2 regions of the Arthrobacter sp. TJ-217 genome follow, and region 2 is predicted to be linked to the other one. Evidence: predicted binding sites of a transcription regulator. Region 2 holds the regulator's gene; the other holds the start of a gene.
The links. The regulator HrcA, encoded in region 2, represses chaperone genes, less so after heat shock. The targets are predictions, from matches to a motif close to TTNGCACTCGNNNNNNNCGAGTGCNAA.

Region 1 (6,056 bases), on a different contig from region 2:
TATCCGGCTGGCCGGTGACCTCGTCGCCGGGCTCAATGCCGAGGGTTTCGCCCTGGCGCTGGCCGCGTTCGGCATTGCCTCGTTCATCGGCAACCTCGCCAGCGGTCCTGCCGCCGATGGCGCCCTTCACCGTTCAGTGATCGTGATGGGGGTGGCGATCGGCGTGGCAACGATTCTGTGGGCCACCCTGGGCACCAGGACCCCGGTCGCCGTGGCGGCCATCGTGCTCTGGGGCCTTGGATTCGGCGCCATTCCCACCCTCATCCAGTCGTGGATGGCGCGGGCACATCCGGAGAGCCTCGAATCGGTCTCAGGCGTGACGGTGGCGGCCTTCCAGCTGGCCATCGGCATCGGCGCGGCGGTGGGCGGAGTGCTCGTCAACACCTTCGACGTGCGTGCGGCGCTGATCGCGGGCGGGGCGGCGGCTTTGACCGGTGGCATCCTGCTCGGGGTGGTGCGCACCCGCAGGCTCCCGGCCTAGCCGGTTCCCTGGGCCGGTAAACCCGGAACCGGCTCAACAACGATGGCCACCCGGTCCTCGCCGATCCGGGTGAGGACGAGGGTCGCCTTCCGGCGGGCCTTCCCGGAGCCGGCCAGCAGCTGGCGGCGGACCTCCTCCGGAGTGACCGAGGTGCCGCGCTTCTTGATGTCAAGGACGCCGATACCCTCGCTGCGCACCCACTGCTTGAGGGCCTTCACGTTGTAGGGCCGGATCTCGAGCACCCGATAGGCGCGCGCGAACGGGGTTTCGACAAGCCCGGGGGCGCAGACGTAGGCGATGTGCGGATCCAGGAGGTGCCCGCCCAGCTGCCCGGCGACGTCGGCCACGAGGCCGGCGCGGATGACCGCGCCGTCGGGCTCGTACAGGTAGCCCTCCGCCGCGCCGACCGGGGCGGCGGGGCCGGCGTCGAAATCGGCGTCGCTGGTCAGCTCGGCGGCGCCGTGGGGGCCGAGGACCAGGGCCGCGCGCCGTACGTTGGGCCGCCGCAGCGCGTTGAACCACAGGGCCACCTCGGTGACGTCTCCGTCAACGGACACCCACTGCGCCTCGCAGTTCGCGGGAACCGCCTCGTGGGGAATCCCGGGCCCCAGCTTCACGCCGACCGCTGTGCCGCGGTCGGCAAGCTCCTCGACGAAGGACAGCGGCGGGGAGAAGGCCTCGGGGTCGAAGATCCGGGTGGTTCCCGACGTCGAGGTGCTGCGGCGGGCGGGATCGAGCCACACGCCGTCATATTCGGTGATGTCGAATGCCGCCGCGTCGGCGTTGACCACCCTTGCGTTCGGAAACGGCAGCAGGTTCAGGGTCGCGGCGGCCGCCGTCGTCTCATCGAGCTCGACGGCGGTCACCTGGCGCTCGAGGGTCGCTAGGGCCATTGAGTCGGCCCCCAGGCCGCAGCCCAGGTCGGCAACCCGCTCAAGCCCGGCGTCAACGAAACGGGCGGCATGGTGCGCCGCAACCTGGAGGCGCGTCGCCTGCTCAAGGCCGGCGGCGGTGAACACCATCCGGTCGGCGAAGGGGCCGAACTTCGCCTGGGCCTTGGCGCGAAGCCGCGACTGGGTCAGGGCGGCGGAGATCAGGTCGGGGGAGTGGCCGGCCTTGCGCAGCTGTTCGCTGAGCTGCAGCGCGCCGGCCTCGGAGTACGGGCCAAGCGAGTTGAGCAGCTCCCACCCCTCGGGTGTCAGGAGGGGCAGGATGTTGTCGGAAGCCATGAACCAACCCTAGGCGAAGGATCGCCGGCTCCGGCGCCGTCCGCCCGCAACCGTAGATGACGACGCATCTGGCACTCGCCTTGACCGAGTGCTAACTGTTTGCATAAAGTCGGGGTTGGCACTCTCACTAGGAGGGTGCTAATTCCTGAGGGAAGCGCCAGCCGGCACCGCGACGACGGTCAGCGCCCCACCGAGGGCCCACATTCCATTAGTAACGAACGCAAAGGAGAGCCCGAGTGTCGGTCTCTATTAAGCCTCTTGAGGATCGTATTGTTGTCCGCCCACTGGAAGCCGAGCAGACAACTGCCTCCGGCCTGGTCATCCCGGATACCGCTAAGGAAAAGCCCCAGGAGGGCGAAGTTGTAGCAGTTGGACCGGGCCGTGTCGACGACAACGGCAACCGCGTTCCCGTCGATGTCGCTGAGGGCGACGTCGTCATCTACTCGAAGTACGGCGGAACCGAAGTGAAGCACGGAGGCCAGGAATACCTGGTGCTCTCTGCCCGCGACGTCCTGGCGATCGTCGTTAAGTAGTTTTTCTCAAGGGAACCCCGGCCAGCACTGGCCGGGGTTTTCTCACTGCACAAGCCTGAAAGGAACAAAACCATGGCAAAGCAGTTGGAGTTCAACGATGCAGCCCGCCGCGCCCTCGAGGCCGGCGTCGACAAGCTTGCAAACACCGTCAAGGTGACCCTTGGCCCGCGCGGACGCAACGTCGTGCTGGACAAGAAGTGGGGCGCACCCACGATCACGAACGACGGCGTCACAATCGCCCGTGAGGTCGAACTCGACGATCCCTACGAGAACCTCGGCGCGCAGCTGGCCAAGGAAGTAGCGACAAAGACCAACGACGTCGCCGGCGACGGCACCACCACGGCCACCGTGCTCGCACAGGCCCTGGTCAAGGAAGGCCTGCGCAACGTTGCCGCCGGCGCCGCACCGGGCCAGCTCAAGCACGGCATCGAGGTGGCGGTCGAGGCCGTCGCCGCACGCCTGCTCGAGAACGCCCAGGAAGTTGTCGGCCACCAGACCGCCAACGTCGCCGCGATCTCCGCCCAGAGCACCGAGGTGGGCGACCTGCTCGCCGAGGCGTTCGACAAGGTCGGCAAGGACGGCGTCATCACCATCGAGGAGTCCTCCTCGACGGTCACCGAGCTCGTCCTCACCGAGGGCATGCAGTTCGACAAGGGCTACCTTTCGCCGTACTTCGTGACCGACGCCGAGCGCCAGGAAGCCGTCCTCGAAGACGCGCTGATCCTGATCAACTCGGGCAAGATCTCCTCGCTCGCGGAATTCCTTCCCCTCCTGGAGAAGGCCCTGCAGGCCGGCAAGCCGCTGTTCATCATTGCCGAAGACATCGAAGGCGAAGCGCTGTCCACCCTCGTGGTGAACAAGATCCGCGGAACCCTCAATGCCGTCGCAGTGAAGGCCCCCGGCTTCGGCGACCGCCGCAAGGCAATGATGCAGGACATCGCCACCCTCACCGGTGCGCAGGTCGTTTCCCCCGACCTAGGCCTGAAGCTTGACCAGGTCGGCCTTGAGGTGCTGGGTTCGGCCCGCCGCATCACGGTCACCAAGGACGCGACAACCATCGTCGACGGCGCAGGCAGCGCCGCCGACGTCGCCGACCGCGTGGCGCAGATCCGCGCCGAGGTTGAGCGCACCGATTCCGACTGGGACCGCGAGAAGCTGCAGGAGCGGCTGGCGAAGCTTGCCGGCGGCGTTGGCGTCATCAAGGTCGGTGCCGCAACCGAGGTTGAGCTCAAGGAAAAGAAGCACCGCATCGAAGACGCCGTCTCAGCGACGCGTGCCGCACTCGATGAGGGAATCGTCGCAGGCGGCGGTTCGGCACTGGTCCACGCAGGCAAGGCCCTCGACACCGACAGCAGCGTCCTCGCCCTCGAGGGCGACGCCGCGACCGCCGTCGGCCTCGTGCGCCGCGCCCTGGCGCAGCCGCTGCGCTGGATCGCCGAGAACGCCGGACACGAAGGCTATGTCGTCGTCGCCAAGGTTTCGGAGCTCGATGACGGACACGGCTTCAACGCCGTCACCGGCGAGTACGAAAACCTTATCGACGCGGGCATCATCGATCCGGTCAAGGTCACGCGCTCGGCGCTGCGCAATGCAGCATCGATCGCCGCCCTGGTCCTGACGACGGAGACACTCGTCGTCGAGAAGCCTGCGGAGGACGACGAGGACGGCCACGGCCACAGCCACTAGTTCCCCGCTTTCGCACGATCACCGGCACCCCGGCCCCTTGTGGGCCGGGGTGCCGTTTCGTTACGGCGCTTCTGCAGGCGTTTCGTTGATGACGACCCGGAATAGGGCGCGGCCGTGAATGGTTTTAGAATTTAAGAGCCTGGCGGCGACGGAGCCCACGGCACCAGCCCCGGTGACCCCTGAAAGAGGACCTGTAGTGACCCATCTGTCTGAGCACAATGAGCCAAACGATCCCTTCGGATTCATCGGCCTCACCTACGACGACGTCCTGCTGCTGCCCGGCCACACCGACGTCATCCCCTCCGAGGCCGACACCTCCTCGCGCGTCTCGAAGCGGATCACCGTGAAGACGCCGCTGCTTTCGGCTGCCATGGACACCGTGACCGAATCGCGCATGGCCGTGGCCATGGCCCGTCAGGGCGGACTCGGCGTGATCCACCGCAACCTCTCCATCGCCGACCAGGCCGAGCAGGTCGACCGCGTGAAGCGCAGCGAGTCGGGAATGATCACCAACCCGCTGACCATCGGCCCCGAGGCAACGCTCCAGCAGCTCGACGAGCTGTGCGGCCAGTACCGCGTCTCAGGGCTCCCCGTCGTCGACGAGTTCGGGCACCTCCTCGGCATCGTCACGAACCGCGACACCCGTTTCGTGCCCGAGAGCGAGTTCCCGCACCGCCTCGTGCGCGAGGTCATGACCAAGATGCCGCTGATCACCGGGCATGTGGGCATCAGCGGTGATGAGGCAATCGCGCTGCTTGGAACGAACAAGATTGAAAAGCTTCCCCTTGTCGACGACGAAGGGATCCTCCGCGGCCTGATCACGGTGAAGGACTTCACCAAGGCCGAGCAGTACCCCCTGTCCACCAAGGACGACGACGGCCGCCTGCGCGTCGGCGCCGCGATCGGCTTCTTCGGTGACGGGTGGGAGCGCGCTATGGCACTCGTCGACGCCGGTGTTGACGCCCTCTTCGTCGACACCGCCAACGGCCACAGTGCCGGCGTGCTCGAAATGGTTGCCCGGCTCAAGGCCGACAAGGCCGTGTCGCACGTCGACATCATCGCCGGACAGGCAGCGACCCGGGCCGGTGCCCAGGCGCTGATCGACGCCGGTGCCGACGGCATCAAGGTCGGCGTTGGCCCCGGCTCGATCTGCACCACCCGCGTCGTCGCCGGTGTGGGTGTTCCCCAGGTCACCGCGATCTACGAATCCGCCAAGGCAGCCATTCCCGCAGGTGTTCCCCTCATCGCCGACGGCGGCCTCCAGTACTCCGGCGACATCGGCAAGGCGCTCGTGGCCGGTGCCGACACGGTTATGCTCGGCTCGCTCCTTGCAGGGTCGGCCGAGGCACCCGGTGAGCTGATCTTCGTCAACGGCAAGCAGTATAAGACCTACCGCGGCATGGGCTCACTCGGCGCCATGCAGACCCGCGGGAAGAACACCTCCTATTCCAAGGACCGCTACTTCCAGGCCGACGTCTCCGGTGACGACAAGCTCATCCCCGAAGGCGTCGAGGGCCGGGTCGCCTACCGCGGGCCGCTGGCCTCGGTGGCGTACCAGCTCGTGGGCGGTCTGCGCCAGACGATGTTCTACACCGGGGCGCGCTCCATCCCCGACCTCAAGGCGAAGGGCAAGTTCGTCCGCATCACCCCGGCCGGGCTGAAGGAATCCCACCCGCACGACATCCAGATGACCGTCGAGGCCCCCAACTACGGCTCCAAGTAGGGCAAGGGTTTGGCCGGCCGGTCCCGGCCGGTGTCTCCGTTGAGTTTGCACATCACCACCCTTTGACGCGCTCAAAGCGTGGTGACGTGCGGATTCGGCGGGGGTAGCGACGGCGGGTACGCGGCGTCCGGCGCGCGGGATGGCCGACGTCGTCCGCGTCTGAGGTGGCCGACGTCGTCCGCGTCTGAGGTGGCCGACGTCGTGCGCTGCGCACCGCAGTCGCCGCCCGCCGGTAGGGTCCTGGCCGGTGTCCCCGTTGAGTTTGCAGTTCACCACCGTTTGACGCGCTCGAAGCGTGGTGATGTGCGGTTTCGGCGGGGGGCGAGCGCGGGTACGCGAGGTCCCGCGCTCGAGGTGGTCGGCGTCGTCCGCGTCTGAGGTGGTCGGCGTCGTCCGCGTCCGAG
Region 2 (6,056 bases):
GGCGCCGCCGGAACTCACCTGGGATGGTGCTCAGTACCCGCAGCCAGTGGAGACCCCCGAAGAAGCACCGGCCGACCTGGTGCTCGGCGGCCAGTGGGTGGCGGGCAAGACCGGGACCGTCACCGGTTCCGGATACCGGCCGGGTGAGGAAGTCGCTGTCATGTTCGGCCGCGAGGGCGACGACGTCATCACCCAGACCATCCGGATGGTGGCCGACCCTTCAGGGAAGTTCACCGCATCGATCGCGATCCCGGAGGAAGCCCCCGGCGGCTCGTACCGAGTCCTTGCGAGCTCCGAAAGCCACAGCCAGTGGACGCTCGTCAAAATCACCGCCGCGGGTCTCTAGCTGCGGGTGAGCAGCCTCACCGGCCGGGTTGCGGCCCGGCCGGTGTCAGCGCAGAAGGCGGAGGTTGACGGCATAGCGGTAGGGCCGGCCGCGGTTGACCTGGATGCCCGCCGTGACGGAGAAGACCGCTATCGCAACCCAGATCAGGGCGTTGATGACGGCGAATACGCCGCCGACGACCGGCAGCAGCGACAACAGCCACGCCGCGAGGGCCAGCACCGTCGGCGGCAGGGTGAAGTTGAGCGCTTCCTTGGACTCCTGGGCGGTGAACGGTCCGCGGTCCTTGAAGATCAGGTAGATGATCAGCGAGGGGACGAAGCCGAGGATTCCGCCGAAGTGGGCGAGCGTCGCGAACTGCCGGTCTTCGGCCGCCGTCAGCGGCAGGGCCTGGGCCGGTGCGCCTTCGAAGGCGGACCGGTTTGCTTCCCAGCCGGAGTCCTGGTGCTTGTCGGCGGTGTTAGACAACGAGATTCCTTTTCAGCGTGGCCGGATTCCCCCAGCGTTTCCTCTAAGGGTACTTGGTGCTGCGCGGGACCCGCATCAAGCATTCGCCTCACCGGCGGTGAGGAAGTCAATGACTTCCTCGACCCTCCCAAGGAGCGAGGGCTCAAGATCTGCATAGCTGTTCACGCTGCCGAGGATCCGCTTCCAGCCATGCGCCACAGCCGCCTGGTTGTGGTGGGGCCAGCCCAGGCCGGCCAGGATGCCTGTTTTCCAATCCTGCCCGCGGGCCACAACCGGCCAGGCCGAAAGCCCGACGGCAGCAGGTTTCACCGCCTGCCAGACATCGACATACGGATGCCCCACGATCAGCACGTGTCCCCGGGCGCCGGGAAGCGCCATCGCTTGCTGCGCTATGCGGGATTCCTTGGTGCCTGGAAGCAGGTGGTCAACGAGGATGCCCAGGCGGCGCTGGGGCCCCGGTGAAAAGGCGCGCACCGCGCCTTCGAGGTCGTCGATTCCATGCAGCGGCTCGACGACGATCCCTTCATGGCGGAGGTCCTCGCCCCACACCTTCTCCACCAGTTCGGCGTCGTGCTGTCCCTCCACCCAGATCCGGCTGGCCCGTGCCACGCGCGCCCGGGCCTCCGGAGCCTTGACCGACCCCGAGGCGGTCCGAGCCGGTGCGGCCACCTTGGCCTGCGGCGCAACAACGTGCACCGGTTCGCCGTCGAGCAGGAAACCGTGGCCGAGGCGGAAGGTGCGCTTCTTCCCGCGGCGGCCCTCAAGCACCATGACGTGAAGGCCACCGGACTTCTCCACCCGCACCACGGCCCCGACGAATCCGCTCTGGATGTCCTCGAGCACAAGACCGAGATCGGCCGGAATGTCGCGAAGTTGGGTGCGCTTCGGGGCGGAGAGGTCCTGTGCGCCCCAGGCGTAGTCGGCCACCGTTGATCTCGCTTCCGTGTGGTCCGGCGCACGCTCTGTGACCGGGTTTTCAATGCTAACAATCGCCCGGAACGTACTAGACTTAGCACTTGGGTGTGTCGAGTGCTAACCGTTGAGCGTGCACCGCCCCCACGAAACGGAACAACGGAGGTGAACCAGATGAGTGAACCGCGACGCCTTGAGGTGCTGCAGGCGATCGTTGAAGACTACGTCCATTCCCGGGAGCCGGTCGGTTCAAAGGCCCTCGTTGACCGGCACAGGCTCGGAGTCTCCTCGGCAACCATCCGCAACGACATGGCCGTCCTCGAAGAGGAAGGGCTGATCACCGCACCCCACACGAGCTCGGGGCGGATCCCGACGGACAAGGGGTACCGGACCTTCGTCGACCGGATCGCCGAGGTCAAGCCGCTCTCCGCCGCGGAGAAGCGGGCCATCCAGACGCTGCTCTCCGGTGCCGAGGACCTCGACGACGTCGTGGACCGCACGGTGCGCCTGCTGGCCCAGCTCACCAACCAGGTGGCCGTTGTCCAGTTCCCGCGGCTCGGCTCGGCGGCGGTGCGGCACATCGAGCTCGTGCTGCTCGCCCCCCAGCAGGTTCTTGTGGTCCTCATCGCCACCAACGGCACGGTGCACCAGCGCGTTGTCCCGCTGCCCGCCCCGGTGCCGGAGGCTGACCTCGCCGAACTCAAGCAGCGGATCCTCGCAGGGGTTGCCGGGGCGAAGCTTTCCGCCCTCCCGCAGGAGCTCGCCGGGGTGCCTGCGTCGCTGCCGCAGCATCTGCGCACGGCCGGAGCGGCGCTGATCCGTACGCTTGAACAGCTCGCGGGCATCAGCCGGGAGGACCGCATTGTGATGGCCGGTACTGCCAACCTTGCCCGGTCCACAGTAGACTTTCCCCTCAGCATCGGACCGGTCCTCGAAGCGCTCGAGGAACAGGTGGTGATGCTGCGGCTGCTCTCCGAGATGGAATATGACGCCCGCGGCGTGTCCGTGCGCATCGGAAGTGAAAATCCGTACGGCGGTCTGTCGGAAGCCTCGGTCATCGCCACGGGCTACGGGCCGGACGCCACCGCCAAGCTCGGCATCCTCGGACCCACACGGATGGACTACCCGAGCACCATGGCCGCGGTCCGTGCGGTTGCCCGGTACCTTTCCCGGGTCCTCGCGGAGTAAGGGCGGCGGCACGGCGCACCCCGGCGCGGTTTGGCCGGGCAATACAACGTTTGACAGCTGATTCAGCAGGAAGAGATGTGCACGAGTGAGTAATCACTATGAGGTTCTTGGCGTTTCGCAGGGAGCCAGCGGCGAGGAAATCAAGAAGGCCTACCGGAAGCTCGCCCGCAAGCTCCACCCGGATGTGAACTCCGGGCCCGACGCGTCGGAACAGTTCAAGCGCGTGAGCCACGCCTATGAGGTGCTCTCGGACCCCCAGAAGCGCCGGGTGTACGACACGACCGGCAACGAAAACGGAACGGACAACGGCTTCGGCTCCGGATACTCGGGATCCGGTTTCGCCTTCCAGGACATCTTCGAGACCTTCTTCGGTGGAGGAGGCTCCAGCGGGCCGCCCTCACGCACCCGCCGCGGGCAGGACGCGCTGATCAACGTGCGCATTGACCTCAAGGACGCCGTCTTCGGCACGAACAAGAAGATTGAAGTCGACACCGCAGAGGTCTGTTCGACGTGCGACGGCACCTGCTGCGAGCCGGGAACCTCGCCCCGGACCTGCGACATCTGCGGCGGATCCGGACAGGTCCAGCGCGCCGTGCGCTCAATCCTCGGCCAGGTCATGACAAGCGCGCCCTGCGGAACCTGCCAGGGCTTCGGCACTGTCATTCCCCACCCCTGCCACGAGTGCAAGGGCGAAGGGCGGACCCGGGCACGCCGCACCCTCACCCTTAAGATCCCCGCAGGCGTCTCGACCGGAACGCGCATCCAGCTGTCCGGACAGGGCGAAGCCGGAACGGCCGGGGGACCGCAGGGTGACCTTTACGTCGAGATCCGGGTCAACACCGACTCCACCTTCCTGCGTGACGGCGACGACCTGCACGTGACCCTCAGCGTGCCGATGACGGCCGCCGCGCTCGGCACCTCCGTCAGCCTCGACACATTCGACGGCGACCAGGAACTGGCGATCAAGGCTGGCACCCAGTCCGGGGAAATCATCACCCTGCGCGGGCTTGGCGTCACCCACCTGCGCGGCCAGGGGCGCGGCGACCTCCGGGTGCACCTCAACGTGGAGACCCCGCGCAACGTCGACGCCGCGCAGGAGGAACTGCTGCGCAAGCTCGCCGAACTGCGGGGCGAGGAAGCGGCCGAAGGCCAGTTGGCGAGCAGCGGCTCGGGCGTCTTCGCGCGCCTCCGGGAGCGGCTGGGGAACCTGTAGGAGTGACACGGCCCCTGTTTTTCGCCGACCCCGAGGCGGTCCGTGCGGCAGTGCCCGGCGGCGTGTTCGTGCTGCGCGGAGAGGCAGCCCGGCACGCTGCAACGGTCCGGCGCCTCGGCCCGGGTGAGAGCATCGATATCAGCGACGGTTCCGGGTTCCGGCTCAGCGGTGAAATCACCGACAGCAGCCAGGGTGCCCTGACCATCGACGTCGCCGCCGTCGCCCAGGAGGAGCCTCCCCGCCACCGGCTGGTGCTTATCCAGGCACTGGCCAAGGGCGACCGCGACGAACAAGCCGTCGAAGCGGCCACGGAACTCGGTGTCGACGCCGTCGTCCCGTGGCAGGCTGAGCGGAGCATCGTGCGCTGGCGCGGGGAGAAGGCCGCCAAGGGCAGGCAGAAATGGGAGGCCGTGGTCACCGCGGCCGCCAAACAATCGCGGCGGGCGTGGATTCCGGAGGTTCATCCCCTCCTTGAGTCGACCCAGCTCCCGTCCCGGCTCGCCGGGTTCGAACGGGTCTTCGTCCTTCACGAAGACGCCCCCGACGGCCTGGCCCGGGTTCTTGAGGGCAGCGGCCCCGGCGAAGCGGGCACAACCGCCGTGGTGGTTGGACCCGAAGGAGGGATCAGCGAGTGGGAGATGCTCGCTTTTGAGGCCTCGGGGGCGGCAGCGGCCAAGCTTGGGCCGCACGTCCTGCGCTCATCCTCCGCCGGCCCCGCGGCGCTCGTACTGCTGAACCACCTGCTGCAGCGGTGGTAGCCCGACCCCGGCCGGCACCGGATAAGCACCCGGCCGGCCCGGCGCGTCAGATCACTTGATTTCGATCAGCTTCGTGTCGGCGTCCTGTTCGGCGCCCTCCGGAGCGCTGCCGTCCGTGCGGAAAACGCTGATCTCGTAGTGCCCCGGCGGAAGTGCGACGGTGAACTCGTAGGTTCCAGGAACGCCCGCCGCGCTGTCGAGCTCCACAGTTCCCTGCTTCACCGTTCCCGCTTTCATGGCACTCCCCGCTGATGCCGCACCCTCGGCGCCAGGCGGGACGACCGCGGCGATCCGCCATGCGAGGAGCGAGGAGTCGGAGACGCCGCTGCCGTTGACTACAACGGTGGACGGGTCGCGGACGTCGCCGTTCTGCGGATTGGCGATCCACACCGGGGCGACGAGCGAGGTGTCGCGGTGCAGCTCCCCATCGAGGCTCACCTTGTCGAACGCCCGGTAGCCCGCCTTGCCGTCAACAAGGATCACGACCGAACTTGCCTCACCGCCGGTGATCAGCCCGGCGTTCGCCGCGGCCGCCGTCGCCGTAAACACGAGCTGTTGGATCGCCCGGCGCGCTGCGACTTCGGTGAGCCTGCCACGGAAGGCGTCGGCTGAGATGTCGACGGTGATCACGTTCCGCTGGGAGATCGACGAAGTGACATGGGAGGCGGACTCCCACGCCGTATAGAAGTCGGAATCGAGCGGGGCCGCGGTCGTCATGAAGCGCACGGCGTCGGCGATCGGGTCGCCGATTCCACCTGGCATATCCGCAGGCACGAACTCCCGGTACAGCCGGGCATCCGAGCCGGATCCGCCGAGCCAGTACACCGGCAGCAGCTCCGTCGAGCTCGGGGATTGGGCCGCCACGCCCTCAACTGGGGCGGCCTCGGCGCCGAGGTTCGCCTTCGCGGCCCCGGGATCCGTGGCGGTGGGGATGGGGGAGGGCACAACGGCTTCAGGCAGCCCCGTGCAGGCGGGAAGCATCAGCAGGCTGCTGGTGAGCACGACGCCCGTCGCTGAAAGAAGGAGGCTCTTGCCGCCCAGCCGGCTGCGGCGCAGCGGGTCTTGCCTGGTCACGGGTGCCTCCTCTCGACATCCTTGGCCGCGGCCAGCCCGGGCGGCTGGACGGCATCAAAAAGGCGCACCGGTGGTCTCCTCCGGGTGAGCGCGCAGTTCA

Region 1: groES (co-chaperone GroES) is a predicted target of HrcA. The motif match lies at 1,779-1,805, and genes of this name have one in related genera.

The regions. Positions count from the first base shown of each region.
Region 1 is NZ_JBZCNJ010000001.1:82,455-88,510, reverse strand. Features, by position in the region: gene AC4D2R_RS00455 (MFS transporter) at 1-481, shown strand, start outside; gene AC4D2R_RS00450 (THUMP-like domain-containing protein) at 478-1,710, opposite strand; gene groES (co-chaperone GroES) at 1,947-2,243, shown strand; gene groL (chaperonin GroEL) at 2,316-3,929, shown strand; gene guaB (IMP dehydrogenase) at 4,126-5,652, shown strand.
Region 2 is NZ_JBZCNJ010000004.1:97,518-103,573, forward strand. Features, by position in the region: gene AC4D2R_RS08455 (hypothetical protein) at 1-346, shown strand, start outside; gene AC4D2R_RS08460 (DUF4870 domain-containing protein) at 392-811, opposite strand; gene AC4D2R_RS08465 (DUF3097 family protein) at 887-1,738, opposite strand; gene hrcA (heat-inducible transcriptional repressor HrcA) at 1,898-2,911, shown strand; gene dnaJ (molecular chaperone DnaJ) at 2,997-4,124, shown strand; gene AC4D2R_RS08480 (16S rRNA (uracil(1498)-N(3))-methyltransferase) at 4,127-4,882, shown strand; gene AC4D2R_RS08485 (GerMN domain-containing protein) at 4,934-5,956, opposite strand.